One region of the Terribacillus saccharophilus genome, then DNA from elsewhere that is predicted to be linked to it. Evidence: a T-box and tRNA genes for the amino acid it is inferred to sense, from the RefSeq annotation. Region 1 holds a T-box; the other holds one or more tRNA genes.
The links. The T-box of region 1 lies ahead of serS (serine--tRNA ligase). A T-box ahead of a tRNA ligase gene usually reads a tRNA of that ligase, here a tRNA-Ser.
Positions count from the first base shown of each region.

Region 2: it encodes a tRNA-Ser, which carries the amino acid that the T-box ahead of serS (serine--tRNA ligase) is inferred to sense. The anticodon was not compared.

Region 1 covers NZ_CP008876.1:2,200,790-2,215,952, reverse strand. Annotated here, with positions in the region: gene GZ22_RS11260 (serine hydrolase) at 1-1,178, shown strand, start outside; T-box leader at 1,578-1,778, shown strand; gene serS (serine--tRNA ligase) at 1,829-3,103, shown strand; tRNA gene GZ22_RS11245 (tRNA-Ser) at 3,291-3,383, shown strand; gene proC (pyrroline-5-carboxylate reductase) at 3,512-4,333, shown strand; gene GZ22_RS11235 (deoxynucleoside kinase) at 4,360-5,043, opposite strand; gene GZ22_RS11230 (deoxynucleoside kinase) at 5,040-5,681, opposite strand; tRNA gene GZ22_RS11225 (tRNA-Arg) at 5,832-5,904, shown strand; gene GZ22_RS11220 (Ger(x)C family spore germination protein) at 6,104-7,348, opposite strand; gene GZ22_RS11215 (GerAB/ArcD/ProY family transporter) at 7,345-8,436, opposite strand; gene GZ22_RS11210 (spore germination protein) at 8,450-9,928, opposite strand; gene GZ22_RS11205 (N-acetylmuramoyl-L-alanine amidase) at 10,115-10,870, shown strand; gene GZ22_RS11200 (CsbD family protein) at 11,032-11,223, opposite strand; gene aldA (aldehyde dehydrogenase) at 11,471-12,913, shown strand; gene acsA (acetate--CoA ligase) at 13,087-14,787, shown strand; gene GZ22_RS11185 (type 1 glutamine amidotransferase domain-containing protein) at 14,855-15,163, shown strand, end outside.
Region 2 covers NZ_CP008876.1:720,765-735,927, forward strand. Annotated here, with positions in the region: gene bcp (thioredoxin-dependent thiol peroxidase) at 1-7, shown strand, start outside; gene GZ22_RS03755 (aminopeptidase) at 82-1,179, shown strand; gene GZ22_RS03760 (D-2-hydroxyacid dehydrogenase) at 1,360-2,316, shown strand; gene GZ22_RS03765 (cob(I)yrinic acid a,c-diamide adenosyltransferase) at 2,316-2,861, shown strand; gene perR (peroxide-responsive transcriptional repressor PerR) at 2,982-3,425, shown strand; gene GZ22_RS03775 (nucleotidyltransferase-like protein) at 3,568-4,440, shown strand; rRNA gene GZ22_RS03780 (16S ribosomal RNA) at 4,834-6,398, shown strand; rRNA gene GZ22_RS03785 (23S ribosomal RNA) at 6,577-9,502, shown strand; rRNA gene rrf (5S ribosomal RNA) at 9,738-9,850, shown strand; tRNA gene GZ22_RS03795 (tRNA-Asn) at 9,863-9,937, shown strand; tRNA gene GZ22_RS03800 (tRNA-Ser) at 9,939-10,030, shown strand; tRNA gene GZ22_RS03805 (tRNA-Glu) at 10,048-10,122, shown strand; tRNA gene GZ22_RS03810 (tRNA-Val) at 10,143-10,218, shown strand; tRNA gene GZ22_RS03815 (tRNA-Met) at 10,255-10,329, shown strand; tRNA gene GZ22_RS03820 (tRNA-Asp) at 10,452-10,528, shown strand; tRNA gene GZ22_RS03825 (tRNA-Phe) at 10,557-10,629, shown strand; tRNA gene GZ22_RS03830 (tRNA-Tyr) at 10,638-10,723, shown strand; tRNA gene GZ22_RS03835 (tRNA-Trp) at 10,725-10,798, shown strand; tRNA gene GZ22_RS03840 (tRNA-His) at 10,815-10,887, shown strand; tRNA gene GZ22_RS03845 (tRNA-Gly) at 10,962-11,036, shown strand; tRNA gene GZ22_RS03850 (tRNA-Cys) at 11,042-11,115, shown strand; tRNA gene GZ22_RS03855 (tRNA-Leu) at 11,131-11,212, shown strand; gene GZ22_RS03865 (response regulator transcription factor) at 12,033-12,737, shown strand; gene GZ22_RS03870 (sensor histidine kinase) at 12,734-13,735, shown strand; gene GZ22_RS03875 (ABC transporter ATP-binding protein) at 13,817-14,581, shown strand; gene GZ22_RS03880 (ABC transporter permease) at 14,556-15,163, shown strand, end outside.

The DNA of each region.
Region 1 (15,163 bases):
AAATATTATATGCGAAGCAGGCAGATCTCACTTTACCTCCAGCAAGTATGACGAAGATGATGTCCGAATATCTCATCTTGGATGCAATTGCAGCAGGGGATATCTCCTGGGATACGACAACACAAGTAAGCGACTATGCGTACAGCATTTCCTCTAATACGGATTTTTCCGGTACAGGACTCACGCAAAACAAAGATTATACGGTTCGCGATCTTTATAATGGAATGGCTATTAACTCCGACAACGCCGCAACAATAGTACTTGCAGAACTTGTCGGCGGCAGTGAGACAGAATTCGTCAAGATGATGAATGAAAAAGCTGAAGAAATCGGAATGAAGGATTATAAATTCGTTAACTCATCCGGTCTTTCCAACTCTGACTTAGGCGATAACCGAGCAGAGGGAACGAACATCAACGACGAAAACCTGATGACTGCAAAGTCTACTGGTATCCTGGCTTATAACTTGATTAAGGATCACCCAGAAGCACTTGAGGTTTCCAGCGTTACACAAACAGATTTCGACGGTAAACAAATCACGAACTGGAACTGGATGCTACCAAACATGCCTGGATACTTAGAAGCATATGGCTATGAAGGCATGGATGGCTTGAAAACAGGTCATACAGACGTAGCAGGCTACTGCTTCACAGGTACTGCTGAACGTGATGGACAGCGTTATATAACTGTTATCATGAAGTCAGCTAGTGAAGAAGCACGCTTCCAGGAAACAGCAAAATTGCTTGATTACGGTTTCAATCAATTCGAGCAAGCTGAACTTTACAAAGCAGGAACAGAAATCAAGGACCATGCTTCTGTACCAGTTGCAAAAGGAAAAGAAGATAGTGTAGCCATCTCAACAAAAGATGCAGTTACTACTTCTGTAAAGAATGGTGAAGAAGATAAATACCACTTGGAATACAAAGTCGACAAGGACAAGCTGGATGCAGATGGCGAACTGGTTGCTCCTGTGAAAAAAGGCGACAAAGTAGGAACTGCGACACTCGTCTATGACGGAGATGACCAAGGCAACATCAACGGCGGCTCCTATACTGTTGACGTTGTAGCATCCGAAGACGTAGAAAAATCAAACTGGTTCATGCTCTCCCTAGGCGCAATCGGAGATTTCTTCGCAGGAATCTTCACTAGCGTCTCTGATACAGTTAAAGGCTGGTTTTAATTAAGAAAGGCGGAAAAGAACGCTTAGAAACGTAGGAATAGGTGAGAAAGCCCGGAATGAGGTGCATTTCCTCGTGCAGGGATTTCTCGCCTATACCGCAGTTTCTGTTCTTTGGAGCTAGACAACAAAGAAAAGCGGAGAAAGCCGTTTAGGAACGTAAGGATAAGCAAGGGAGCCCGGAGTGGGATGCTTTTCCCCACGCAGGGATTCATTGCTTATCCTCTAGTTCCTGGCTTTCGCAGCTAGACAACATCGAACCAGAACCTACAAAACCGGAAAAGACCCAGTCTTCTCCGGTTTTTTTGTATAAAATCCTATAAGGATGTAGAAGCTAGAGCTGGAATTGCATATCATACTTGCATATTTACCTGGAATTAGCTATTCTGTAGGAAGAATAACAACAACGTGATGATAGGAACTAGTAACTTACAGCATGCTTAAGAGAGTCGATGGCTGGTGAAAATCGATGCAGCGCTGTGAGTGAATCCATCCTGGAATGGTATGGAAACATACCCGGTACAAACCGTTACCTTGCCGAGCCGGAAGACTTCTTTGTCTTCAACCAGGGTGGTATCGCGGGTGAAACATCTCGTCCCTTTTTCTATAGGGATGGGATGTTTTTTTGTTTAAGAAAAAAGGAGGAAGCACATATGCTGGATTTAAAATATTTACGTTCAAATTTTGAAGAAGTAAAGCAGAAGCTGAACAATCTCGGTGCAGATTTGACTGTCTTAGATAAATTTGGAGATTTAGATGATCGCCGCCGAAAGCTGATTAATGAAACAGAGGAAATGAAAGCAAAACGTAATGAGGCTTCCAAGCAAATTGCTGTTCTTAAAAAAGAAAAGCAAGATGCTGACGCCCAAATCAAAGAAATGCGCGAAGTAGGCGATCAAATCAAAGCCAATGATGAGGAGCTGCGTGACGTAGAGGTTGAACTGGATACGCTATTGCTCTCTATCCCTAATCTTGCGCATGAGAGCGTGCCTGTAGGTAATTCCGAGGACGATAATGTTGAAGCTCGTAAATGGGGAGAAGTGCAGCAGAAAGACTTTGAGGAAAAAGCCCATTGGGATATTGCAGCTGACCTAGGAATTCTCGATTTTGAACGTGCTGCGAAAGTAACAGGAAGCCGTTTCGTATTTTACACAGGATTGGGAGCTCGCCTGGAACGTGCTTTAATCAACTTTATGATGGATCTTCACGCTGATGAACATGGTTATCAGGAAATGCTGCCTCCTTATATGGTGAACAGAGCAAGTATGACTGGAACTGGTCAGCTGCCGAAGTTTGAAGAAGATGCCTTCAAGGTTGAGGGCTGGGATTACTTCCTTGTTCCGACGGCTGAGGTTCCTGTAACAAACTATTACCGTGAAGAAATATTAAAAGATGAACAGCTGCCGCAGAAATTCACTGCATTCAGCGCTTCCTTCCGTTCTGAAGCAGGATCTGCCGGTCGTGACACACGTGGTTTGATTCGTCAGCATCAATTCAACAAAGTAGAGCTTGTACAATTTGTTAAGCCAGAAGAATCTTATAACGTACTGGAAGAAATCACAGGACATGCAGAGAAAGTCCTGCAGCTTCTTAATCTTCCACACCGTGTAGTTACACTATGTACAGGAGATCTTGGTTTCTCATCTGCAAAAACATATGATATCGAGGTGTGGCTACCTAGCGGCGGTACGTATCGTGAAATTTCTTCTGTATCCAACTTCGAAGATTTCCAAGCGCGTCGTGCTGGCATCCGTTTCAGACGCGATGACAAGAGCAAGCCTGAATTTGTTCATACGTTGAATGGATCTGGTTTGGCACTTGGCCGTACAGTTGCTGCTATCTTAGAGAACTATCAGCAGGCCGATGGTTCTGTGAAGGTTCCAGAAGTATTGGTACCTTACATGGGCGGTAAGACAGAAATTCGCTAAAGCTGACAGTAGGCTTGTGATATGGTGAAAAAGTATGGAGGGGTATCCAAGTCCGGTGGAAGGGATAAGTCTCGAAAACCGACAGGGGTTTAACGGCTCGTGGGGGTTCGAATTCCCCCTCCTTCACTTTTTTTTATATTCTGTTGACATATGGACATAGTACATGATATATTAGTACTTGTCTTACGGAGGAATACCCAAGTTTGGCTGAAGGGATCGGTCTTGAAAACCGACAGGGGCTTCATCGCTCGCGGGGGTTCGAATCCCTCTTCCTCCTCCATTTTTACAAACATATAAAATTAAAATACATAAATCGTTACGGTTAACCCGTAACGATTTTTTTATTGACTTCTGAAAAGAAGCATCAGATAATACTACAAACTTGTTTCACGTGGAACGGAGGCATTTATGAAGAAAATAGCATTTGTAGGTGCAGGTGCAATGGCGGAAGCGCTCGTTAAAGGATTAATCGCAGCAGAGCATCTCCCAGCGAAAGGTATATGGCTGACGAATCATGCTAATGATGCGAGGCTACAAGAATTGCATGATGCATATGGAGTAACAATTACGCGGAATCAGACAGCTCTCTTGAAAGATGCAGATGTCATCATCTTATCGATGAAACCGAAAGATGCTGAAGTAGCGTTAACTTCTTTGAAGGCATCCAAGCTGGAGCCAGGACAAATTGTCGTATCTATATTGGCTGGGATCCATACTTCTTTTCTGGAAAGCTATTTGCCATCCAATCAGCCGGTAGTTCGGGCGATGCCTAATACGTCCGCTACGATTCTTGAGGCAGCGACAGCTGTCGCGGCAGGAGTACATGCAGGCAGTGAGGATATGAAGGTCGTTAGCAGTTTGTTCAAGACCGTTGGAGAGTCTGTAGAGGTAGATGAAGAGGATATGGATGCAGTGACTGCCATTTCAGGCAGCGGGCCTGCTTATCTTTATTACATGATGGAAGCGTTGGAGGAAGCAAGCTCTCAAGTCGGTCTTGATGAGACTGTTGGCAAACAACTGTTGATTCAGACTTTCAAAGGAGCTGCACGAATGCTGGAACAGTCAGAGCTAACCCCGGCTCAGCTTCGCGCGAACATCACCAGTGCTGGTGGCACGACTGCAGCAGGTATCAGTGTGCTCGAAGAACGAGGTGTAAAAGCTGCCATTCAAGCATGTGTAAAAGCTGCAGCAGCCCGATCGAAAGAAATGGGACAAGCATTCAGCAAATAAAAAAACCGCCTATGATGGCGGTTTTTTTATTTGGAAGGCTGGCGGGAGGTCCATTTACGGGAATGCTCGATAAAATGGCCAACCTTCTCTAAGATCGGTTCAATTGATGTATTCGGGTTGTATAAATCATAGTCAGCTATATTTACTCGCAGCACAGGACAAGCATTAAAGTCGTTAATCCATTTCTCATAGCGATGGAACATCTCTTCCCAATAGCTGATTGGTGTTTGCTGTTCCATCTCCCGGCCGCGCTGTTTAATGCGGCTGATGATATGATCAAAGGATCCTTCCAAGTAGATCAATAAATCAGGATGAGGGAAGTAAGGCGTCATAACCATCGCATCAAAGAGAGAACGATATGTTTCATAATCTACTTTGGACATATTACCTTCTTCAAACGCCATTTTAGCAAAAATTCCTGTATCTTCATAAATAGAACGGTCCTGGATGAATCCGCCGCCGTATTCGAAGATTCGTTTTTGTTCCTTGAAGCGTTCTGCTAGGAAGTAAACTTGAAGGTGGAAACTCCAGCGTTCAAAGTCAGCGTAATATTTATCCAAGTAAGGATTTCCGTCCACTTTCTCGAAGCTTGTACGAAAGTCCAGTGCCTCTGCTAATGCATTCGTCATTGTCGATTTTCCGACACCTACTGTACCTGCGATGGTAATCACACTGTCCGCAGGTATATGGTATTTCTCTCTAAAATTCATGATGATGTTACTCCTTTATCCAAGTGAGAGGAGATCCTGTCACAAATATACTTCCAATCCTGCTCGTTCTTTACAAAATCCAACTCGTCTCCGCTTAATCGAAGTACAGGTATGTCTGGATTGTCTTGTTCGAAAAGATCCATAAATGTCTGGTAATCAGCAGACAATTGCTTTAGATAATCCGGCTGGATATGCTGTTCTGCTTTTCGGTCACGCATTTCGATCCGTTCAAGCAATGTTTCCAAACTGGCATCCAAATAGATGACCATATTAGGTAGCGCGATATCCTCTGTCAAAATTGAGAAGATCTTGCTGTATTTATCAAACTCCGGTTCAGCAAGTGTACGCTGGGCAAAAATCATATTCTTTGCGATATGATAATCTGCGACTACCGGCTGATTCTGGGAAAGATAATCCTTGCGAATATCATTCAGCTGTTTGTAACGGTTCGTCAAAAAGAACATTTCCAGCTGAAAGCTCCATTCCTCGATATTCTCATAGAACTTGCCTAGGAATGGGTTTTCTTCTACGATCTCTTTTAGCAGCGCATACTGAAAGTGATCCGCTATTTTCTTAGCCAATGATGTCTTTCCGACACCAATCGGACCTTCCACTGCAATAAAGGGCAGCTCGTGCATGATGTATCCTCCAAACTCAAACGTTGTATGGCAAATAAATATAGTTTACCATAGAAGGACATTTGCTTCGATATAGTGACGGAAGAAACTAGTGGAAAAAGCGACAGACTTTGCAAGCTTTATCGATTCAGTTATAATATAGTATGTCGTGGCTCCGTAGCTCAGGGGATAGAGCATCGGTTTCCTAAACCGTGTGTCGCAAGTTCGAATCTTGCCGGGGCCGCTTTGATTAAAAACCCACAGCCTGGAGGCTGTGGGTTTTTACGTTAAGTAAAGTATGATAGAGCTTGTAATTAGGATGATGATCAAACAAACAACAGCTATCATCCCTTTTTTATTGCTATCTTTATGAAGGGAGTAAGCGAATAATCCAGAATAAATGGAAATGGCTAAGTTCAGCAGGACTAAATAAAACATTGGCATTAGTCTCGTACCTTTCCTATGTTGGATTGACGCAGCGTTTTACCAAATTCAATACTTTTCACATCAACGTGCAGATGTACATCAGCATTCGGATAAATTTTATTGGACCAGTCTGCTTTTTCATAATCCTTAATGGTTAGGAACTTACTACGTATGTGCAAAGACCAATAGAAGGGGTCCGCTTTATATTTCTCTTGTGATTTTCTCACTATTTCTTCGGCGTTCTGATACATCTGCTTTTGAATAGAAGCATACAGAATTCTTCTTTTCTTCGGATTAAGCATGTAGTCTTCTGTGCTTGGAATGGCGAATACATTCAAATGAGCATTAACATGAACATCAATGACTGATCTGCCGTGTTTCTTGTAATCGATTTTCACTTTAACTCTGTCGATCTGCACTTTGGCTGAGATCTCGAATTCGGGTCTTAACGGATCCTTATAGGTGGCAAGTATATCTTGCTGAGGAAGTGTTGTATCCAGCATAAGCACATAACGGGTTTCTTGACCTGTCAGGGTGTCAATCATTTGCCCTTCTTTGAATACAGCAGCTCCTATAAATTGAGTGGGATTTCCGCCGTTGATATCGATTTCCCCTGCTTTATATTTATCCTCTGCTCCATATTTATCCGTGGGCTCTCTTTCTGTACTAGCAAAAGGGGCTATAAACAAATCAGCATCGCCTTCCGTAATTTGAAAGAAGCGGACCAAAGGTGCATCTGGAATTACGCCAGTCTCTCTGGCGCGGTCGAGCATGTACTGAAAATATTTATGCGGTCTTGATTCCAGTCTTGGTTTATTATGCCGGATGAAGTCTTCAGCCTTCTCTTTGCTAATAACCATCTGTGCGTTTAATTTTAAATCTACGGTACTAGGTGCTGCTTGTATAACATGTATGAATTCTTTGGAGCGAGCTAATTTTTCTGAAAAAATAACAACTCTTACTTGATCCAAGGTGATTTCCTTTGCGACTGCAGTATTAGCGGTACTAGTCGCGGAAAGGAAGTCGGTACCTAATACACTAACAACTTCTTGAGCTGGCTCCTTTGTGGAGACATTGGATACGGAGCTGCCTACTTCCGGATTTGCAATCTCGAAAGTAAACCGGAAGATATTATCTTTGTCTGTCTTATCAACTCCGATACTTATGACATATGCTTGTTCTTCCAACTCTTTCCGGTCAAAACATCCTGTCAGAATAAGAGCGATTTGCAAAAACAATAAAACTAGAATAAGCCTTCTCATGTTTTCCCTCTATTCTTCCAGCCATATGTACCCCATAACAAGAATGGAAAGATGAGAAACAAAGGAGTAATAATCTGCAAACTTGTTTCCCTTATGACGAGTTCATTTAAAGAGAAACTAGGGGGAATGAGTGACAGAATCATGGACAAGACACCTATAGGGAGAAGCAACCCTTCAAATCGCTTAATTTCAAATATAGCTCCAAAAATCCAGCATAAAATATAAAGAAAAATGATGAATCGGAGGAAGGTCGAAAATAGCCAGCCAATCATGAAGAATGTACTTATATTTGTAAAGAAATGACCAAGTGACACAATCTCCGTCGATTCTTGATAAAGAAAAGCTATGTTATTGATGGTGTTGTAGTCGAATACCATTGCATATATAGCATAAAAAGTAACGATTAAGATACAAGAAAGTATCCCGCCTGTGTATATTCCAATGCGAAAGTCTTTAGTCTGGTGAAATGCCTGATAGGCAATTGTAAGTAAAAATATTTCTAAGAAAGCGGAAGATTTACTGATGCCGTCTACAAGGATAGTTTTCGGTCCGTCTCCTAAAATAGGGAAGATACGCTGCCAAACGGCGTCTCTTAAATCCACCGTCATCACTGCCAGGATGGTAAGGATGATAATAGGGATGAGCGCCCAGGTCAGGCTTCCAATCGTTTCAAGACCCTTGTTAGCTATGATGATACAAATACCTAGAAAGATGGCATAAATCATAATAGTGGGAGATTCCGGGAAGTACAGATAATTGAGTTCTTCCATAACATTACGCATGTCTACAGACATGGAAACAAATCCACCTATGAAAAGTAATAAGCTAAGTACTGTACCTAATTTCTTGCCTAATAAGTGAAAAATCAGCTCAACCAAATTATATTTCTCATGCTTTTTTAGCAGATACATTAAAATTAAAAAGGGAGGCAGCAGGCAAAGAAAAGAAACAACGGGTACAAGCCAAATGGCATTTTGGGCATGATCCGCAAAAAGTGCTGGAGTCGTGTCTCCGCCCTTGAGTCCAATAACCATGAAAACAATAACGACCATTTCACGAATACGCAAAGGTTTCTTTGTCAATTGCATGTTTGTCACTCCTTTATTTTTTATCCCAGTCCTTCGGATTTATAAAGCCTGGTCTCCACCGTTCTTTTTTCAAAATCATCCTAAAGAATGTATCATGTGATGATTTCGTAGACGGTGTAGCAGGGGAAAAGTAGCTGACGCCAAAAGATGATATGGATACTACATATGCAGCCCATAACAATATGGCTCCTAGCAGGCTAAGCAGCCCATAAAAGCTTGCTGCCACAATGAAAATGAAACGGGAAATACGCAAAGTATGGTTGATACTATAGTTTGCGGCTGCAAATGAAGACAAGCCGCTTAAAGCTACAATAATGACGACGATAGGACTTACAATATTTGCTTCAACGGCTGCCTGTCCAAGTATCAATGCACCGACAATACCAATTGTTGGTCCGAGTGGAGATGGTATTCGTACTCCAGCTTCACGTATTAACTCAAAGGCTATTTCCATAAGCAGAACCTCAAAAATTATAGGCAGGGGAACACGCTCTCTGCTGCTTGCAATAGCCAGCAGCAAATCAATTGGAATCAACTGGCTGTGATAATTCGTGACAGCTACATAGGTTGCAGATACGAAAAGAGTAATAAAATAGGCAAGGGCTCGTATCAATCTGCTGAAGTTAGCAAAAGCCCAACGTAAATATCGATCCTCTGGTGAATGGAAGAAAGACCAAATCGTGATTGGAGCAATCAAGCATGATGAGGAATTGTCCATCATAATAGCTATATAGCCTTCTGATACAAAGTTGGACACATTGTCTGGTCTTTCCGTATAAAGCAGCGTCGGAAAGAGCGACCTTGGTCGTTCTTCGATGAACTGTTCCAATATCTCGATATTTCGGATGTTATCGACTGTGATACTGCTGATACGATTCTTGATATTTTCCAGTACTTTCTCATTTGCTAAATCTCTTTCATAGATGAGGGTGACAGGTACTGCAGGCCGAGTTCCCACGCTGATATTTTCGGCTATCAAGTCTTTTGAGGGGATTTTCTTCCGCAGCATAGAGATATTTGTCGGCAAAGACTCTGTAAAAGATTCCTTCGGTCCTTTTACTGTTTTCTCATTTTCTGCTTTTTCCACTGCACGATGTTTAAAATCTTGAAGATTTACCTCAAATCCTTCAGCGATGCCTTGTTTGAAAATGATTACACTGCCATCATTTAACCCTTTCTCTACATCCCCCATATTCGTGATAGGGCTGATGTTCGGCACGGAAACGATTCGATCAACTGGAATATCCTTTTTCATTTCTAATAATGGTGCAACAATATGGTCACTTAATTGCTTTGTATCGACTGTGGTGGAATAAAAGAAAAGATGATATCTGCCTGAAGGTCCTTGGATTGTTCTCGACTCAAAATCGTAGTTTAATCCATAAGAGTACTGTTCTTCTATATACTTGACATTATCTTTTAAGTTCTTCGATATCTTTCTAGCTTTCCGCTTTTCTATCGCTTCTGTTTTTTGTTTCTGCCAAGGAAACATAGCCGTTCACCTCTTCTGTCGTTCTCTTAGTGTGGCTAACTGACTAACTTTTATGACACGAATCATCTCTATCCTTCGATACTAATTTCAGAATGGGTTGTGAAATAGTGACACCAACCGCTTTTATCTAGTACAAGGCTGCATAAGGTACTATAAGCAGTCAAAAAAAGAAAGGGAGATGGTCGAATGGTGAAAATTTATGTAGATCCAGGTCACGGAGGGTCAGATCCAGGGGCATCAGCAAATGGAATTCAGGAGAAGAATGTGGTGTTGGCAATTGGAACATCGATTCGGAATATCCTGCAGCTGGAATATGAAAATGCAGAGGTACGTATGTCTCGTACGGGGGATACGTTCCCATCTCTTACGCAGCGTACAAATGATGCTAACGCTTGGGGAGCCGATTTCTTCCTCAGCATCCATATCAATGCTGGTGGTGGGACTGGATACGAGGATTTCATTTATTCCACTTTATCTGATAGCTCTGCAACAGGAGTAATGCGAGCACGTATTCACGAGGAAGTAATGAAGCTGAATGGAATGTCGGATCGCGGCAGGAAAAAGGCGAATTTCCACGTACTTCGGGAGACAAATATGCCTGCTGTCCTGACGGAGAATGGCTTTATTGATAATAGTGCTGATGCGGCGAAGATGAAATCTAATTCATGGATTCAGAATGTGGCGCGAGGTCATGTAAATGGTTTGGAAAAAGCACTTGGATTAACGAAGAAATCGGGTTCAGGTTCAACCTTTTTGATTCGAGTAAAGGCAGCATCTCTATACTATTATGATGCACCAGATTGGAATGCACGCGCTGGTACAGTCAGCCAAGGAGAAGTATTCACTGTAGTGGAGACACTAACTGTCGATGGTTCTACTATGTATAAGCTGAAGAGCGGAAACTATATTACAGCAAATCCGCAATATGTAGAAATTGTCTAAAACAAAAATGGCTGCCATTTGGCAGCCATTTTGCGTTAGAAATTTAGGGGAAATCTTGAATTAAGTGTAGCACGAAATTTGCCGAAATTGGGTGCTGTTCTTACTTTCCCAAGTCCCCCTCGTTTCCTGTCAGTTTATCTGACAATTGATTGTGTTCTTTCTTAACAACGGTCAGGATCCTCTTTCAATTTACCTGCAGTATCTTGAAGATTTCCTTTTGCTTTATCTTTTTTACCGTCTGCTTGCATACCTTTATCATTTTTCGCATTACCGATTTGATCTTTTGCTTCACCTTTTGCTTTTGATACGGCACCTTTTACTTTGTCACCTAAACTTTGTTTGTTTTCAGCCATTTGTAATCCACTCCTTAAATGAAATTTGCTATACTATGCTGTTCCCGCTATAAAAAAGTTATAAACTTTTTCATAATAATGTTTATATAATGTGTGGCTGGGTATATTGATGTTAGGTATCCCCCATACCACTAATCTGCTAAGTGTAAGAAAAGGCCTGCTCTTTAAAAGAGCGGGCCTTTTTGTGTTTGTATCTTCCTTTATGGTGGAAAACAACTACCAGGAATGAAAAAAGAGGAGGATGATTGTGGAGACACATCAGCTTTATATCAACGGACGTTTTATTACTTCACAGGCAGAAGAAACAATCGATATCTTGAATCCAGCGACAGAAGAGGTCATATCTAAGATTCCTAAATCGACAGAGGATGAAGTGAACCAAGCAGTGGATGGTGCTGCTGCAGCTCAAAAAGAGTGGGAGCAGACACCGGCGATTGAGCGGGCTAAAATTGTGCGCCAGCTTGGTGATGAACTGGAAAAACGAAAAGATACTTTCGTTTCCTTGCTGCAGGAAGAGCAAGGAAAGAATTATGAGCTTGCCACAGGCGAAGTGGATATGGCGATTGATTTCTTCCGCTACACATCTGAATGGGCACGTCGCATTGAAGGTGACATCGTCCCGAGTGATCGTCCAAATGAAAATATCTTTATCTATAAGAAGCCGATCGGGGTTGTAGCAGGTATTGTACCGTGGAACTTCCCTGTCTTTATTTTGGCACGGAAGGTTGCCCAGGCGCTCACCACAGGCTGTACACTTATACTGAAGCCAAGTCAGCAGACACCGAATACAGCTTACGAATTTACCAAGATGGTTGATGAACTGGGTATCTTACCAGACGGCGTCTATCAGTATGTTACAGGGACAGGGTCTGCTCTCGGAAATCAGCTTGCTTCCCATCCAAAAGTGGACATGATCTCTATTACGGGCAGTGTGACAGCAGGAACAAAAGTAATGGAAGCTGCGGCACAAAATATTACCAAAGTAAATCTAGAGCTTGGCGGCAAGGCACCTGCCATTGTAACAGCAAACGCAGATTTAGATTTGGCAGTGGAGCAGATCAAAGCATCCCGCCTGCTGAACAACGGGCAAACTTGTACGAATGCTGAGCGCGTTTATGTACATGAAAGTGTAGCCGAAACGTTCACAGAAAAACTCAAGCAGTCGTTTGAAGGAGTCTCTTATGGGGATCCTGCGAAAGACCATAATGTAGAGATGGGACCGCTTGTCAGCAAGGATCGTTTAGAAACTGTCGAAGAAATGGTAGCGGCGGCTAAAGAGGAAGGTGCCAATTGTATTATTGGTGGTAAAAGACCAGATGCAGAGTCTGGCTACTTCTATGAGCCAACCATCCTGACAAATGTTCAGCACGACTCGTCCATTATTAAAGAAGAGATTTTTGGTCCGGTCGTTCCTATCGTTACATTTACTAATTTAGAAGAAGCCATCGAGATGGGTAATGACACAGAGTATGGACTTTCTTCTTCTATCTATACAGAAGATCTAAATGAAGCGATGAAAGTAATCAATGAACTTAAGTTCGGGGAAACATATGTGAACCGTGAGAATCAGGAAGCCGTCCAAGGATATCACGCCGGCATCCGTAAGTCAGGACTTGGCGGTACAGACGGTAAGTATGGGGTTGAGGACTTCTTAGTTACACAGGCAGTATATATGCAATATAAAAAATAACAACCATGAACACCCGTGTATATAGCGGGTGTTCATTTTTATGATTTCACTTTGATTGGTAAGGAAAACAAGGTACAATGGAAATAACCTACTTGCTTTGCTGATGCAGACAGAGGCTTTTTTATTCGTATTTATTGTAAACGCTTACAAATTAAAGGGAAGGATGTCGAATCATGAAAATGTTAGCACCTCTCAGTGGAAAGCACAATGTAACGGATTTTGAAGCACTACGTCAATCGTTTGAGTGGAGTCAGATGGAGCGTGATTTTTCCTGGTTCCATACGGGCAAATTGAATGCTGCTTATGAAGCAGTGGACCGCCATGCAGAAAACCCAGCTAAAGCAAATCAGCTTGCTCTAATTTATCAGGATAGCCAAACAGAGGAGAAGTGGACATTCACTCAACTGAAGGAACGCAGCAATCAGGCCGCCAATATGCTGAAAGCTCTCGGAGCAGCAAAAGGAGACCGTATCTTTTTGTTCATGCCCCGCTGTCCTGATTTTTACGCAAGCTTTTTTGGTATTCTCAAAATTGGCGCTGTAGCTGGACCCTTATTCGAGGCATTCATGGAACAGGCAGTAGAAGATCGGCTAAAGGACAGCGGTGCTAGTATATTGATTACCACTGCAGAACTGCTGCCCCGTGTTAATAGAGACAATCTGCCTGAATTGAAGGAAGTCATTGTACTGAAATCCGAAACAGATGGAGTACATGACTATACAGAACTGATGGACCAGGCATCATCCGAGTTCGAGCCTGTATGGCTGGATAAAGAGGATGGTATGCTGCTGCATTATACCTCTGGATCCACTGGTAAACCAAAAGGTGTCTATCACGCGCATCGAGCAATGATACAGCATTATGCTACTGGTAAATGGATTTTAGATTTGCAGGAGGATGATGTGTACTGGTGTACAGCTGATCCAGGCTGGGTGACAGGTACAAGTTATGGCATATTCGGACCATGGCTGAATGGTGCAACTAATGTGATTGCTGGCGGCCGTTTCACTCCGGAAGCTTGGTATAAGATCATTGAGAAGCATAAGGTAACGGTCTGGTATACAGCTCCAACTGCATTGCGGAAGCTGGCAGCTGCTGGTGATGAAGTTGCTCATGCACATGATTTGTCCTCGCTTCGCCATGTCCTCAGTGTCGGGGAGCCTCTGAACCCGGAGATCATTTATTGGGCGGAAGAAGTTTACGGCAAACGCATCCATGATACATGGTGGATGACTGAAACTGGCGCGATGCTCATCGTCAATCATCCAACGCTGTCGATCAAACCGGGAGCAATGGGTAAACCAATACCAGGTGTCGAAGCTGCTATTATTGATGATGCGGGGAATGTACTGCCAACGCATACGAGCGGGAACCTTGCGGTAAGAGCGGGATGGCCATCGATGATGAAAACAATTTGGGGCAATCAAGAGAAGTTCGATAGCTACTTTATCAACGGCTGGTACGTATCAGGTGATAGCGCCAAAATGGATGAAGAAGGCTATTTCTGGTTTGAAGGGCGTTTGGACGATGTGATAAACACTTCTGGGAAATTGGTCGGACCATTTGAAGTGGAAAGCAAGCTGATTGAGCATTATGCAGTTACCGAGGCGGCGGTGATTGGGAAACCGGATGAAGAGCGTGGGGAAATCATTAAAGCTTTCATCACCTTAGATAAAGGGCATAAAGATTCCATAGAGTTGCGTGAAGAAATTCGCCAGTTTATTAAAAAAGGACTAAGTGCGCATGCTGCACCAAGGGAAATTGAGATTGTCACCTCGATTCCAAAGACAAGAAGCGGCAAGATCATGCGCCGTCTGCTTCGTGCCAAAGAGCTTGGACTGCCGCTGGGTGATACATCTACTTTAGAGGAATAAGAGGTTTAATCGACAGCTCACGTGGAACTATACATTGTGTGATACTTTTATAAAGGAGTGTTAGACAATGGCTAAAATTGCAACAGTGATTACTAATGACTTTGAAGACGTGGAATACACAGATCCGGCAAAAGCATATAAAGAAGCTGGTCATGAAGTGACAACTATCGAATTTGAGGCAGGTAACAGTGTAAAAGGTAAGCAAGGGGAAGCAACAGTATCAATTGATAAAGGTATCGATGATGTGAAACCAGAAGACTTTGATGCCCTATTCATTCCTGGCGGTGTTTCACCTGATAATCTGCGTGCGGATGATCGGTTCGTGAATTTTGCGAAGCACTTTATGGATGAGAAAAAACCGGTCTTTGCAATCTGC
Region 2 (15,163 bases), 1.5 Mb from region 1:
CCTGTAACAAAATCTGCGATCCGATGTACATACATTGGATCGCTTTTTTTGTTATTATGGAAATTAAAGGGAGTTGATACTGTGAAAGATCCACGTCTGAAAAAGCTGGCCAAGCTGCTTTTGTCACATAGTTTAAAGCTTTGTGAAAAAGAGAAGGTGATGATAAGTGCTGCTCCATCCAGTAAACCGCTTGTGAAGGAAATCCAGAAGGAAGCATATGCACTGGGTGTGATTCCATTTATACTTTGGCAAGATGAGGAAAGTGATCGGATAATGTTGGAGCATGCTCCAGATGAACAGTTCCGGTTACATGATAAATGGTTGCTGGAGCAATTCAAAGATATGGATGCTTTGATTGCGATTCGTGGAGAAGAAAATGATGCGGAGTTTAGCAGCATTCCAAGTGATCAGTTCGTTAAGCGCGGTAAACTGTTGAAGCCTTCTGATGATTATTTATACGCAAACCTGAGATGGGTCCTGTTTGAATATCCGACACCAGGAGCGGCGCAGAAGGCCAAAATGAATTTTGATCAATTTTACGATTATGTACTTGATGTAAGTACGGTCGACTATGATGCAATGCATCAAGCGCAGCAGCCATTAAAAGATTTGATGGAGAGGACAGACCGAGTTCGTATTGTCGGTCCTGGCACAGATATTGCATTTTCTATAAAAGACATTCCTGCAGTCATTTGTGCGGGCACGCATAATGTGCCGGATGGAGAAGTTTACACCGCTCCTGTAAAAGACAGTGTGAATGGTACGATTACATATAATACGCCAAGCCCTTATCAGGGGGTTGTCCACCAGAATGTATCTCTAACATTTAAAGACGGGAAAATTGTCGAGGCTGTTTCGAATTATACGGATAAACTGAATGAGGTGCTGGATACGGATGAAGGGGCTCGTTACATTGGTGAGTTCGCATTAGGCCTGAATCCTGTGATCAAGGAGTCAATGGGGAATATCCTTTTTGATGAAAAGATCTCAGGTAGTCTGCATTTCACACCAGGGGATTCTTATGATGAAACCGAAAATGGCAACAGCTCTTCTGTGCATTGGGATATGGTCCTTATTCAGCGTCCGGAATATGGCGGCGGAGAGGTTTATTTCGATGATGTTCTTATTCGCAAGGACGGATTATTTGTGCTGGAAGAACTGAAAGGACTTAATCCGTGACAAGCGCATATACCGGAGGCGGATCGTGCGCATATAGTACACTATGAAACCTCCCCTACATGAAAATTGGCTCAGGCGTTTACCGTCTGGGCTTTTTTTATGTAGGATGTCGCTTTTCGTGTGGAATGGAAAAGGGTTATAGTAGAAGAAGGCAAACAAACTTTCTTGGAGGGGATACATATGCAAGTATTAGTTGCGGTGAAATTAGATCAGAAAATGAAACAGCATTTTGAAAGCTCTTATCCAGGTGTGACATTCCACTTCAGTTCCTCAAAGGAAGAAACAGAGAAGCTGGTGAAGGATGCAGACGTTTTGGTTACTGGCGGAACTGGAGCAGATGAAGCATCACTCCGTACAGCAGATAAATTGAAGTGGATCATGGTAATTTCAGCAGGAGTCGATTACTTGCCGCTGGATATTATCGCGGAGAAAGGTATCATGCTGACAAACGCAAATGGTATCCATCGTATCCAGATGGCGGAATATGCGATTTCGTCCATCCTTGCAGTTGCCCGCAACGAACGCGCTTTTTTGAAGAAGCAGGAAGAGCACGTATGGGATAAGGATATAATGATAGATGAAATCACAGCGAAAAAACTAGTCGTTGTTGGAGCGGGTGCTATTGGCCAGGAAGTGGCGCGTTTAGGTAAAGCGTTCCGTATGCATACAATCGGCGTTAGCCGCAGTGGATCTCCAAAAGACCATTTTGATGAAGTATATAAACAAACTGATATCGAAACAGTTTTACCTCATGCGGATTACCTGATTTCCATCCTTCCAAGTACGAAAGAAACGAAGTACTTCTATAAAGAGAAACATTTTAATCTTATGCCGAAGCATGCAGTATTCCTCAACATGGGGCGCGGTGATGCGGTAGCTACGGATGTTTTACTGAATGCGCTGAATAAGGAGCAAATAAAAGCAGTAGTATTGGATGTCTTCGAGGAAGAGCCGCTTCCGGAAGATCACCCATTCTGGGATCACGAAAGAGTTATACTAACTCCACATATGGCCGGCAAAACTCCTTATTACACAGAACGAGCAATGGATGTTTTTGAAAAAAACTTAGATATATATACAAATGAAGAAGCTGAGAAGCAATATATAAATAAAATCGATTTAGACAGAGGATACTAATGAAGATTTATACCAAAACCGGAGATAAGGGAGAGACGTCTCTTATCTATGGATCACGAGTCCCGAAAGATCACCCTCGAGTAGAAGCTTATGGGACATTGGATGAAGCGAATGCAGCAATTGGGACAGCTGTTAGTCTTTTGACTGCAGAAAACGATGCTTTTAAAGAATCATTGCAACGAGTTCAGACGCTGCTGTTCCATGCAGGAGCAGAACTTGCAACACCTGCTGAAAAGGAAGTGCAATGGAAATTAAAGCCGAAGCACACACATGATATAGAGGCTGACATCGATCGATGGACATCAGAACTTCCGTTGCTGAAGCAGTTTATTCTGCCAGGAGGCTGTCCGAGTGCGGCTGCCTTGCATCAGGCACGCACAATTGTACGACGCTCCGAAAGATTGATCGTTTCCATAACGGAGGAGTATCGTAACGATGAAGTATTACGGTTTATCAATCGTTTGTCAGACTATCTTTTCGTTGCGGCTAGGTATGCAAATCTTCTTCATGAGACAGAAGAGGTACTGCTCGTCCCGGATATTTGAGGGAAACGATGGTTTTTTATTGACAAGATAAGGGAGACCCCTTTACAATTTAGAAGAAGTATAATGTAATAATAGTCATCGTTTAGACAAATGTCTTATTTACAAGTGAAAGCGAGGTGCATGACGGTGTCTGAACAGAGATTACAAGCAGCAGTGGAGCGATTAAAAGAATCTGGCGTCAGAATAACACCACAGCGTCATGCGGTGCTTGAGTTCTTGCTGAATTCCAAGATCCATCCTACCGCTGATGATATATATCGAGCGCTAGAGGATAAGTTTCCGAATATGAGCGTAGCGACGGTCTACAATAATCTTCGTGTGTTCCGTGAAAACGGGTTGGTGCGGGAGTTGACCTATGGAGATTCTTCCAGCCGTTTCGATTGTGATACAGAAGAACATTACCACTTGATTTGCGATCAATGTGGCAAGATTGTCGATTTCCATTACCCAAGCCTTTATGAAGTAGAGAAGCTCGCTGCCCAGGTTACAAACTTCGATGTGACCCATCATCGTTTGGAATTATACGGGACGTGCCCGGATTGTCAGCAAACAACCAAGCATTAACCTCAGCGGATTTCTTCTATAGATAGAAAAGCCTTTATCACATAGTGATGAAGGTTTTTCTTTTGTCAGGTAAAAAAGGATTTTGAAGAAATATGTTGAATTACTACTAAAATATATAGATTTATATTGCGGAGGGATCGCCTTGGAGAACATTCTTCGTCCGATTTATCAGGAACGTGCAAGTATGCCGAATACATTGGGTATCATCTTAGTGGAAAAGACGAGACCGGTGAGCCCGACAACAGATAACTTCGATATGATTCTGCTGGTAATTGTTAAACACTCAGAAGAACCATGGTTTACGAAACACTATAGTTATGAAGGGAAAATAGCGGCAATGCATATTGTCGAAGAGACGCTCCTTCATTATTGGATAGATACGAGTACATATCGGCGGGCAGTCGAATGGATCTTCGAGGGGAAAGTCGTCTTTGATCGGAATGAATATATCGACAATCTGAAAAGGGAACTGGCAAGTTTTCCTTATGAAAAGCGCAAGCTGAAAATGACAATTGAATTTGCGAAGCTTATTCGTTCTTATGCAGAAACGAAGGATCTCCATGACAGCGGTCAATATCTTGATGCCTATACGCGGATGGTACGGTGCCTGCATTACTTGGCGCGGCTGTCTATTATTGAAAAAGGACATCATCCGGAAGTCACCGTCTGGAATCAGGTGCGTAGAATAGATTCGGAAGTATATAAGCTTTGTGAAGAATTCATTCAAAGTAAGGAAGAAACAGACCAGCGTGTACAGCTTATGCTCCTTGCCGTCAATGTTGCAATCAATGCCAGATCGCACTCTGCTGCTGAGCATCTTCTTCGTGTCATGCGCATGAAGGATGGAGCCTGGACCTTCGGAGAACTAAAAAACAGACCGGAAGTGGAAGCATATGCGGCTGATTTGAGTGCTCTTCTTAATTATTTGGAGGAAAAGGAGATCATTGAAGCAGTGCTGACAGAAACAAAAGGCAAGGCTTTATATCATCGGGAGTATCGAATCAAAGAATTATGATAAATAATGTGAGAGGACAGTCGTTGTTATAATTCATGCTGTCCTCCCAGAAAAGCCAATGTTGATATGGTATTAGGATAGCTACTATGGTAAGCTGATCTGGCTGTATTCAGCGTATTTGAATGGAACAAAGATTTTTATAAAAAAACTGTTGACGAGGGTTTGAAGTGCGTGTTATATTTATATGCGTCGCCAGGGAGCAACAACGGCTGACAAATAAGAAATAAAAAAACATGTTGACAACGAAAGTTAAAACATGATATGATGTTCTAGTCGCCAAATGAGCGGCAGAACGAAATTGATCTTTGAAAACTGAACAAAACAACCAATTACGAATTAAACGACAAGATCGTAAGATCAACGTCAGCTCTAACGAGCAAAAGCATCAAAACTTTCATGGAGAGTTTGATCTTGGCTCAGGACGAACGCTGGCGGCGTGCCTAATACATGCAAGTCGAGCGCAGGAAACCAGATGACCCCTTCGGGGTGATTCTGGTGGAATGAGCGGCGGACGGGTGAGTAACACGTGGGCAACCTGCCTGTAAGACTGGGATAACTTCGGGAAACCGGAGCTAATACCGGATAGTATTTCCTTTCTCCTGATTGGAAATGGAAAGACGGTTTCGGCTGTCACTTACAGATGGGCCCGCGGTGCATTAGCTAGTTGGTGGGGTAATGGCCCACCAAGGCGACGATGCATAGCCGACCTGAGAGGGTGATCGGCCACACTGGGACTGAGACACGGCCCAGACTCCTACGGGAGGCAGCAGTAGGGAATCTTCCGCAATGGACGAAAGTCTGACGGAGCAACGCCGCGTGAGCGATGAAGGCCTTCGGGTCGTAAAGCTCTGTTGTTAGGGAAGAACAAGTACGAGAGTAACTGCTCGTACCTTGACGGTACCTAACCAGAAAGCCCCGGCTAACTACGTGCCAGCAGCCGCGGTAATACGTAGGGGGCAAGCGTTGTCCGGAATTATTGGGCGTAAAGGGCTCGTAGGCGGTTTCTTAAGTCTGATGTGAAAGCCCACAGCTCAACTGTGGAGGGTCATTGGAAACTGGGGAACTTGAGTGCAGAAGAGGAGAGTGGAATTCCACGTGTAGCGGTGAAATGCGTAGATATGTGGAGGAACACCAGTGGCGAAGGCGACTCTCTGGTCTGTAACTGACGCTGAGGAGCGAAAGCGTGGGGAGCAAACAGGATTAGATACCCTGGTAGTCCACGCCGTAAACGATGAGTGCTAGGTGTTAGGGGGTTTCCGCCCCTTAGTGCTGAAGTTAACGCATTAAGCACTCCGCCTGGGGAGTACGGCCGCAAGGCTGAAACTCAAAAGAATTGACGGGGGCCCGCACAAGCGGTGGAGCATGTGGTTTAATTCGAAGCAACGCGAAGAACCTTACCAGGTCTTGACATCCGCTGACAATCTTGGAGACAAGACGTTCCCTTCGGGGACAGCGTGACAGGTGGTGCATGGTTGTCGTCAGCTCGTGTCGTGAGATGTTGGGTTAAGTCCCGCAACGAGCGCAACCCTTGATTCTAGTTGCCAGCATTAAGTTGGGCACTTCTACGAGTGACTGCCGGTGACAAACCGGAGGAAGGTGGGGATGACGTCAAATCATCATGCCCCTTATGACCTGGGCTACACACGTGCTACAATGGATGGTACAAAGGGCAGCAAAGTCGCGAGGCTAAGCAAATCCCATAAAACCATTCTCAGTTCGGATTGCAGGCTGCAACTCGCCTGCATGAAGCCGGAATCGCTAGTAATCGCGGATCAGCATGCCGCGGTGAATACGTTCCCGGGCCTTGTACACACCGCCCGTCACACCACGAGAGTTGGTAACACCCGAAGTCGGTGAGGTAACCTTTTAGGAGCCAGCCGCCGAAGGTGGGATCAATGATTGGGGTGAAGTCGTAACAAGGTAGCCGTATCGGAAGGTGCGGCTGGATCACCTCCTTTCTAAGGATAATTGGAACTACTACTTCGTAGTAGATATCGTGATTGGTTGTTTGTTCAGTTTTGAGAGATCAATCTCTCTTGTGAACCTCGAAAACTAGATAAGAAACAACAATGCCAAAACATCAAACTTTAAAGCCGACAATTATTGTCGCGATTTATAGATTTATCATGCGTTATTAGTTAAGTGAAGAAGGGCGCACGGTGGATGCCTTGGCACTAGGAGCCGATGAAGGACGGGACTAACACCGATATGCTTCGGGGAGCTGTAAGTAAGCTTTGATCCGAAGATTTCCGAATGGGGGAACCCGCTATCCGTTATTGGATAGTACGTATTACTGAATACATAGGTAATACGAGGCAGACCCGGGGAACTGAAACATCTCATTACCCGGAGGAAGAGAAAGCAAATGCGATTTCCTGAGTAGCGGCGAGCGAAACGGAATTAGCCCAAACCAGAAGGCTTGCCTTCTGGGGTTGTAGGACACTCCTTTGGAGTTACAAAGAAACCATATAGACGAAGCGGCTTGGAATGGCCCGCCATAGAAGGTAAGAGCCCTGTACTTGAAATGTGGTTTCCTCCGGAGTGTATCCTGAGTACGGCGGAACACGTGAAATTCCGTCGGAATCCGGGAGGACCATCTCCCAAGGCTAAATACTCCCTAGTGACCGATAGTGAACCAGTACCGTGAGGGAAAGGTGAAAAGCACCCCGGAAGGGGAGTGAAATAGATCCTGAAACCGTGTGCCTACAAGTAGTCGAAGCCCGTTAATGGGTGACGGCGTACCTTTTGTAGAATGGACCGGCGAGTTACGATCCCCTGCAAGGTTAAGTTGTATAGACGGAGCCGCAGCGAAAGCGAGTCTGAATAGGGCGATATAGTAGGTGGTCGTAGACCCGAAACCGTGTGATCTACCCATGTCCAGGGTGAAGGTCAGGTAACACTGACTGGAGGCCCGAACCCACGCACGTTGAAAAGTGCGGGGATGAGGTGTGGGTAGGGGTGAAATGCCAATCGAACACGGAGATAGCTGGTTCTCTCCGAAATAGCTTTAGGGCTAGCCTCAAAGGATGATGGTTGGAGGTAGAGCACTGATTGGACTAGGGGCCCTCATCGGGTTACCGAATTCAGTCAAACTCCGAATGCCAATCAATCTACTTTGGGAGTCAGACCATGGGTGATAAGGTTCATGGTCGAAAGGGAAACAGCCCAGACCGCCAGCTAAGGTCCCAAAGTGTGTGTTAAGTGGAAAAGGATGTGGCGTTGCTTAGACAACCAGGATGTTGGCTTAGAAGCAGCCATCATTGAAAGAGTGCGTAATAGCTCACTGGTCGAGTGACGCTGCGCCGAAAATATACCGGGGCTAAACACACCACCGAAGCTGCGGATTGACATCTACGATGTCAGTGGTAGGAGAGCGTTCTAAGGGCAGTGAAGGTCGATCGTGAGGACGGCTGGAGCGCTTAGAAGTGAGAATGCCGGTATGAGTAGCGAAAAAAGAGTGAGAATCTCTTTCATCGAAAGCCCAAGGTTTCCTGAGGAAGGCTCGTCCGCTCAGGGTTAGTCGGGGCCTAAGCCGAGGCCGAAAGGCGTAGGCGATGGACAACAGGTTGATATTCCTGTACCACCTAAATCCGCTTGAACGATGGGGGGACGCAGGAGGATAAGGAAAGCGCGCTGCTGGTTATGCGCGTCCAAGCCGTGAGGAAGTTGAGCAGGCAAATCCACTCAACACTAATTCCAGGCGGTTATGGGGAGGGAAATTTAGTACCGAAGTTCCTGATTTCACACTGCCAAGAAAAGCCTCTAGTGAGGAAATAGGTGCCCGTACCGCAAACCGACACAGGTAGGCACGGTGAGTAACCGAAGATGATCGGGAGAACTCTCGTTAAGGAACTCGGCAAAATGACCCCGTAACTTCGGGAGAAGGGGTGCTTCTTTTAAGGAGAAGCCGCAGTGAAAAGGCCCAAGCGACTGTTTAGCAAAAACACAGGTCTCTGCAAAGCCGTAAGGCGAAGTATAGGGGCTGACACCTGCCCGGTGCTGGAAGGTTAAGGGGAATGGTTAGGGACTTCGTCCCGAAGCTGTGAACCGAAGCCCCAGTAAACGGCGGCCGTAACTATAACGGTCCTAAGGTAGCGAAATTCCTTGTCGGGTAAGTTCCGACCCGCACGAAAGGTGCAACGACTTGGGCACTGTCTCAACGAGAGACCCGGTGAAATTATACTATGCGTGAAGATGCGCATTACCCGCGACAGGACGGAAAGACCCCGTGGAGCTTTACTGTAGCCTGATATGGAATGTTGGTACAGCTTGTACAGGATAGGTGGGAGCCTTAGAAGCCGGAGCGCTAGCTTCGGTGGAGGCATCCGTGGGATACCACCCTGGCTGTATTGACATTCTAACCCAGAACCGTTATCCGGTTCGGAGACAGTGTCAGGTGGGCAGTTTGACTGGGGCGGTCGCCTCCCAAAGAGTAACGGAGGCGCCCAAAGGTTCCCTCAGAATGGTTGGAAATCATTCGTAGCGTGCAAAGGCAGAAGGGAGCTTGACTGCGAGACCTACAAGTCGAGCAGGGACGAAAGTCGGGCTTAGTGATCCGGCGGTGCCGTATGGAAGGGCCGTCGCTCAACGGATAAAAGCTACCCCGGGGATAACAGGCTTATCTCCCCCAAGAGTCCACATCGACGGGGAGGTTTGGCACCTCGATGTCGGCTCATCGCATCCTGGGGCTGTAGTCGGTCCCAAGGGTTGGGCTGTTCGCCCATTAAAGCGGTACGCGAGCTGGGTTCAGAACGTCGTGAGACAGTTCGGTCCCTATCCGTCGTGGGCGTTAGAAGTTTGAGAGGAGCTGTCCTTAGTACGAGAGGACCGGGATGGACGCACCGCTGGTGCACCAGTTGTTCCGCCAGGAGCATAGCTGGGTAGCTACGTGCGGAAGGGATAAGTGCTGAAAGCATCTAAGCATGAAGCCCCCCTCAAGATGAGACTTCTCATCATTTTAAATGAGTAAGATCCCTCAGAGACGATGAGGTAGATAGGTTCGAGGTGGAAGCGTGGTGACACGTGCAGCTGACGAATACTAATCGATCGAGGACTTAACTAAAAACGAAAAGCGCAAAAGGCCGTTTAGAAACGAAAGGATAAGTAAGAGGCCGTAAAGGGGTAATTTCCCTTGAAGGGCTATTGCTTATACTGCAGTTTCTGGCCTTTGGAGCTGGATCTGACTAGTAAGTCAACGCCAAAGGCCAAGCACTCCGGTGCTTGGCCGCATGAGATGTCTGGCAAGACATGTTTCTTATCTAGTTTTGAGGGTTCATTCAAATTGAATTCTTGAATTGTCTGGTGGTAATAGCGAAGAGGTCACACCTGTTCCCATGCCGAACACAGTAGTTAAGCTCTTCAGCGCCGATGGTAGTTGGGTTCGCCCTGCGAGAGTAGGACGTTGCCAGGCAATTCTGATTATTCCACAGTAGCTCAGTGGTAGAGCTATCGGCTGTTAACCGATCGGTCGCAGGTTCGAATCCTGCCTGTGGAGCCACGGAGAGCTGTCCGAGTGGCCGAAGGAGCACGATTGGAAATCGTGTAGGCTGCTAACGCGGTCTCGAGGGTTCGAATCCCTCGCTCTCCGCCATCACACTTTACATAAATGGCCCGTTGGTCAAGCGGTTAAGACACCGCCCTTTCACGGCGGTATCACGGGTTCGAATCCCGTACGGGTCACCATTTATTTTCAAGACCAATCCGGAGGATTAGCTCAGCTGGGAGAGCATCTGCCTTACAAGCAGAGGGTCGGCGGTTCGAGCCCGTCATCCTCCACCATCTTTATCTAGTTTCATAGAAAATACCTTTTATTATCGCGGGGTGGAGCAGGGGTAGCTCGTCGGGCTCATAACCCGAAGGTCGCAGGTTCAAATCCTGCCCCCGCAACCAAATCATTTCACTTACTACGTTGAAATCCTTCTTAGCTAGTGAAAAATGGTAGTACCCGAAGGTGCAACCAATTTTTAAATCATGGTGCACGAAGTGTGCAATCATATTGTTTCTCTTAAAGTGGTCCGGTAGTTCAGTTGGTTAGAATGCCTGCCTGTCACGCAGGAGGTCGCGGGTTCGAGTCCCGTCCGGACCGCCACTTTTTACAACATTGTATGTTACATAATGGCTCGGTAGCTCAGTCGGTAGAGCAACGGACTGAAAATCCGTGTGTCGGCGGTTCGATTCCGTCCCGAGCCACTCTCATCGGAGGGATAGCGAAGTTGGCCAAACGCGGCGGACTGTAAATCCGCTCCCATCGGGTTCGTAGGTTCGAGTCCTACTCCCTCCACCATAGGGGTATAGTTCAATGGTAGAGCAACGGTCTCCAAAACCGTAAATGTGGGTTCAAATCCTGCTACCCCTGCCATAACATATTCATCATGGCGGTCGTGGCGAAGGGGTTAACGCACCGGATTGTGGCTCCGGCATTCGTGGGTTCGATTCCCATCGATCGCCCTCTATATAGCTTTAGGCTATAGCCAAGTAAACAGGCTGGGATTCCTATGGAATCCCTAAAGCCTAACTTGTATGCGGAAGTAGTTCAGTGGTAGAACATCACCTTGCCAAGGTGGGGGTCGCGGGTTCGAATCCCGTCTTCCGCTCCAATATTGGCGGCATAGCCAAGTGGTAAGGCAAAGGTCTGCAACACCTTGATCACCGGTTCAAATCCGGTTGCCGCCTCCATAATATTTTTAATGTGCCGGTGTGGCGGAATTGGCAGACGCGCACGACTCAAAATCGTGTTCCGCAAGGAGTGCCGGTTCGACCCCGGCCACCGGTATCACACAAATCATCGTATTGCCAAGCGATGAGAAGGACTTCAGGAATACTGAAGTCCTTTTTTTATGTTATTGTAAGGTATTCTGAAAAGCTGATTACAATACTGTAACCCCCTTAAATGTTGAACAACATCATTTAGGGGTATTTTTTTATCTTAAAAGTTAATAAAGCATTTAAATTAGTAAACTTTAATAGAAATCCTCCTGTTTCATTAGGTATCAGCTACCAGAAGGCTATCAAGTCGAGGTTGGCGCAGCTGGTCTGTCATTCCCCACCGTTATGGGGTTTGAATGATGATGGTTCGATATTCATATTGGTAGGAGGCAGTACGTGGCCGATACGTCCAACGCTGCCACCAAGAATTTTAAAGATGGATCCTGATGGCAATATCGAGGTTTTGGTATACCAGCTGAAAAAGGTGAGAAAATTAAAGGGAAGCTTTGGTGCAAAACTGGTTTATGGCGTTTTAAACCGGATGGAAGTGATGTTGAGCTGCTTGCTTGGGGTTTGCGTAATCCTTATGAGCTGGAGTTTAATGAGGATGGCGAGCTGTACGCTTCGGATAATTGTATGAAGGAACAAGGATAGCGTGGAGTAGCTGGTGATCTGAATAGAATTTGGCATATAAAGGCAGTGCCGTGTTAAACACAGCGAAGTGGAATAGGAATTATCACATTACATAATAAATCTCAGCAAATGCTTGATTCTAACAAAATGTTAGAGTCTTTTTTTTACAGGAGAGGTCAATTCATTAGAGGTGACATTAGTTAAGATTCAGATGGTAAAATTAAGCTAAACAAACAGCTGGGGAGAAATAATTTATGGACAAGATTATGATTGTGGAAGATGACATAAAAATTGCAGAATACTTAGGTTCCCATATAGAAAAGTATGGATATGAAGTGACTATTGCTGCGGATTTTGAAAAGATTATGGATGCGTTCCTCGATGTACAGCCTAAGCTTATTTTACTGGATATCAACTTACCTAGTTTTGATGGCTATTATTGGTGCCGACAAATCAGGAAAGTGTCGATTTGCCCGGTAATATTCATTTCTGCGCGGACTGGTGAGATGGATCAAGTTATGGCGATTGAAAATGGCGGGGATGATTTTATCACAAAGCCATTTAATCCAGATATTGTCATGGCGAAAATCAGAAGCCAGATGCGGCGTGCTTATGGGGAGTATGCAGTAAAGTTAGAGGAAAGAGTGCTTATTCAGGAAGGGTTACACTTTTATCCTGAACGATTGGAGCTGCGCTTTCGGAATGAATCAACGCAACTGACAAAAAAAGAAACGGACATTGTCGAAAGTTTACTGGAGCGTTATCCGCGAGTTGCTGGCAGGCAGGATCTATTAGCGAAATTATGGGATGATCAAGCCTATGTGGATGAGAATACCTTAAATGTAAATATAGCTCGTGTTCGGAATAAGTTCCAGGAATTAGGGATTGAAGATGCTGTTGAAACGGTCAGGGGAGCGGGCTATCGACTGCGTATTACATGGAAAGAGGATAAAGCATGAAATTATTCCTTCGCGAGCATGTGCTGCTTATTATGTTCCAACTCACTCAGTGTGTGATGGTTCCGATTTTATTTTGGCTGGATGGCTACCGAGATGTTGGGGTTAGTGTATACGCCTTCTTCCTGTCATTGCTTTTAATATCCGCATTCCTTTGTTATCGGTATTTTAGCCGGAGGAATTTCTATTATAGATTACAGCATTCACTTACATCACTCGATCAATCGTTAGAGACGACCGAACGTGCGCCTATTTCAGAAGCACTTGATCAGTTGCTTGCAGCTCAGTTTCGTTTATATCAAGAAGAACTGCTAAAAGGAGAAGACAGACAGGACGAGCATCTGTTATTTATGGATCGTTGGGTTCATCAAATGAAAACGCCGCTTTCTGTTATTGAATTAACGGCACAAACACTAGATGAACCAGAATCATCCAGCATTCGGGAGGAAACAGACCGAATGCGGGAGGGCTTGAATACAGTTCTCTATTTAGCAAGACTTCGGACTATTACAGAAGATTTTCATATTAAGCCTGTTGTCCTTTCCAAGCTGATTCACGAAGTCAATCAAGAAAACAAGCGATTTTACATTCGTAATGAAGTATTTCCTGTATTGAAGGAAGAGAAAGCAGGAGCAATCGTGGAAACGGATGAAAAGTGGCTTTTCTTCCTGTTAGCACAGCTGGTACATAATGCTGTCAAATACTCTGCTGGAAAATCAAATCAACTTGTTCTGTCTCTTTATGAAAGATCAGGTGAATTAGTGCTGGAAGTGAAGGACTTTGGAGTGGGTGTTCCAGTTGTGGACCGGAAACGTATCTTTAATAAATTTTATACTGGCGAAAATGGCAGGAAATATCGGGAGTCTACCGGTATGGGCTTGTATTTGGTAAAAGAAGTCGCTGACAAGCTGGAGCACGGCCTGGAGATGGATTCCACCGTAGGAGAGGGTACAACTTTCCGGATCATATTTTCCAAAACACAAAACCTTACATCAATGTAAGATTCGTGAAAGCATAATCGATAGTAGGACATGTACTGCTCAGGCTATGCTTAGATTAAGCATTGGAGAGGAGAATGGATTATGCTCAAACTTACAAAAGTCAGTAAAATCTACGAAGGTAAAGTTGCTTATCGCGCCCTTACCGATATCGATTTAGAAATAGAGAAGGGTGAATTTGTTGCCATCATGGGACCGTCAGGGAGCGGAAAAACGACCTTATTGAATATTGTTTCCACAAACGATACGCCGACAACAGGGCAGGTGGAAATCGATGGACAACAACCTCATCAGCTAAAGAAAAGTGCTTTGGCTAAGTTCCGTCGTAATCAACTCGGATTCATCTTCCAGGATTTCAACTTATTACATACCCTTACGGTTCAGGAAAATATTATCCTGCCGCTAACATTAGATGGTGTCCGAGCAGGAGAGATGCAGCAAAAAGCACAGCAGATAGCAAAGAGTCTAGGAATTGAATCAATTATGAATAAGCGTACGTACGAGATTTCCGGAGGACAAGCGCAGCGGGTGGCCATCGCCAGGGCGATGATTCATGAACCGAAATTGCTGCTAGCGGACGAGCCAACAGGAAACCTTGATTCAAAAGCGGCCAAGGATGTCATGAAAATGCTGGTATCCATTAATGAGAGAAATAAAACAAGTTTGTTGATGGTAACGCATGATCCGCAGGCTGCTAGTTATTCTGATCGTGTTGTTTTTATTCGGGATGGTAAGCTGCATGCCGAAATTCATCGGGGGGAGAGCAGACAAGCATTCTTCCAGAAGATAATCGATATGCTTTCGCTGATGGGAGGAGAGGGAAATGACTTTTCGTCAGTTCGCGTTTAGAAATGTCTTACGCAATAAACGATTGTATATTGCTTACTTCCTCAGCAGCATGTTTACGGTGATGGTATTCTTCACATTTGCAATCTTTGCATTCCATCCAGCTTTTTCAGAAGGATCCGTTAATAAGTATGCACTGTTTGGAATGGCTGTTGCTGGTGGAATTATTTATGTATTTTCTTTCTTCTTTATTCTATACTCGATAAGCTCTTTCTTGCAGTCAAGGAAGAAGGAGTTTGGCTTGCTCATCACTTTAGGAGCTTCTGATAAGCAAATACGGCTCATGGTATTTATGGAGAATATTTTAATAGGACTTTTTGCAACAGCTGGCGGAATTTTGATAGGACTAGTATTTGCAAAATCCATCCTTTTACTTGCTGAGAATATATTAATCATTGATGCATCTCTTGATTTTTATTTCCCAGTAATGGCTATTGTAATAACGTTTATCAGTTTTATCTTTCTCTTTTTCTGTATATCGGTTTTGGTGGCGTTCGTTTTACGTACAAATAAACTGGTCGATCTCATTAAAGGAGATAAGAAGTCCAAAGGAGAACCGAAGGCCTCTATTATTTTATCTATCCT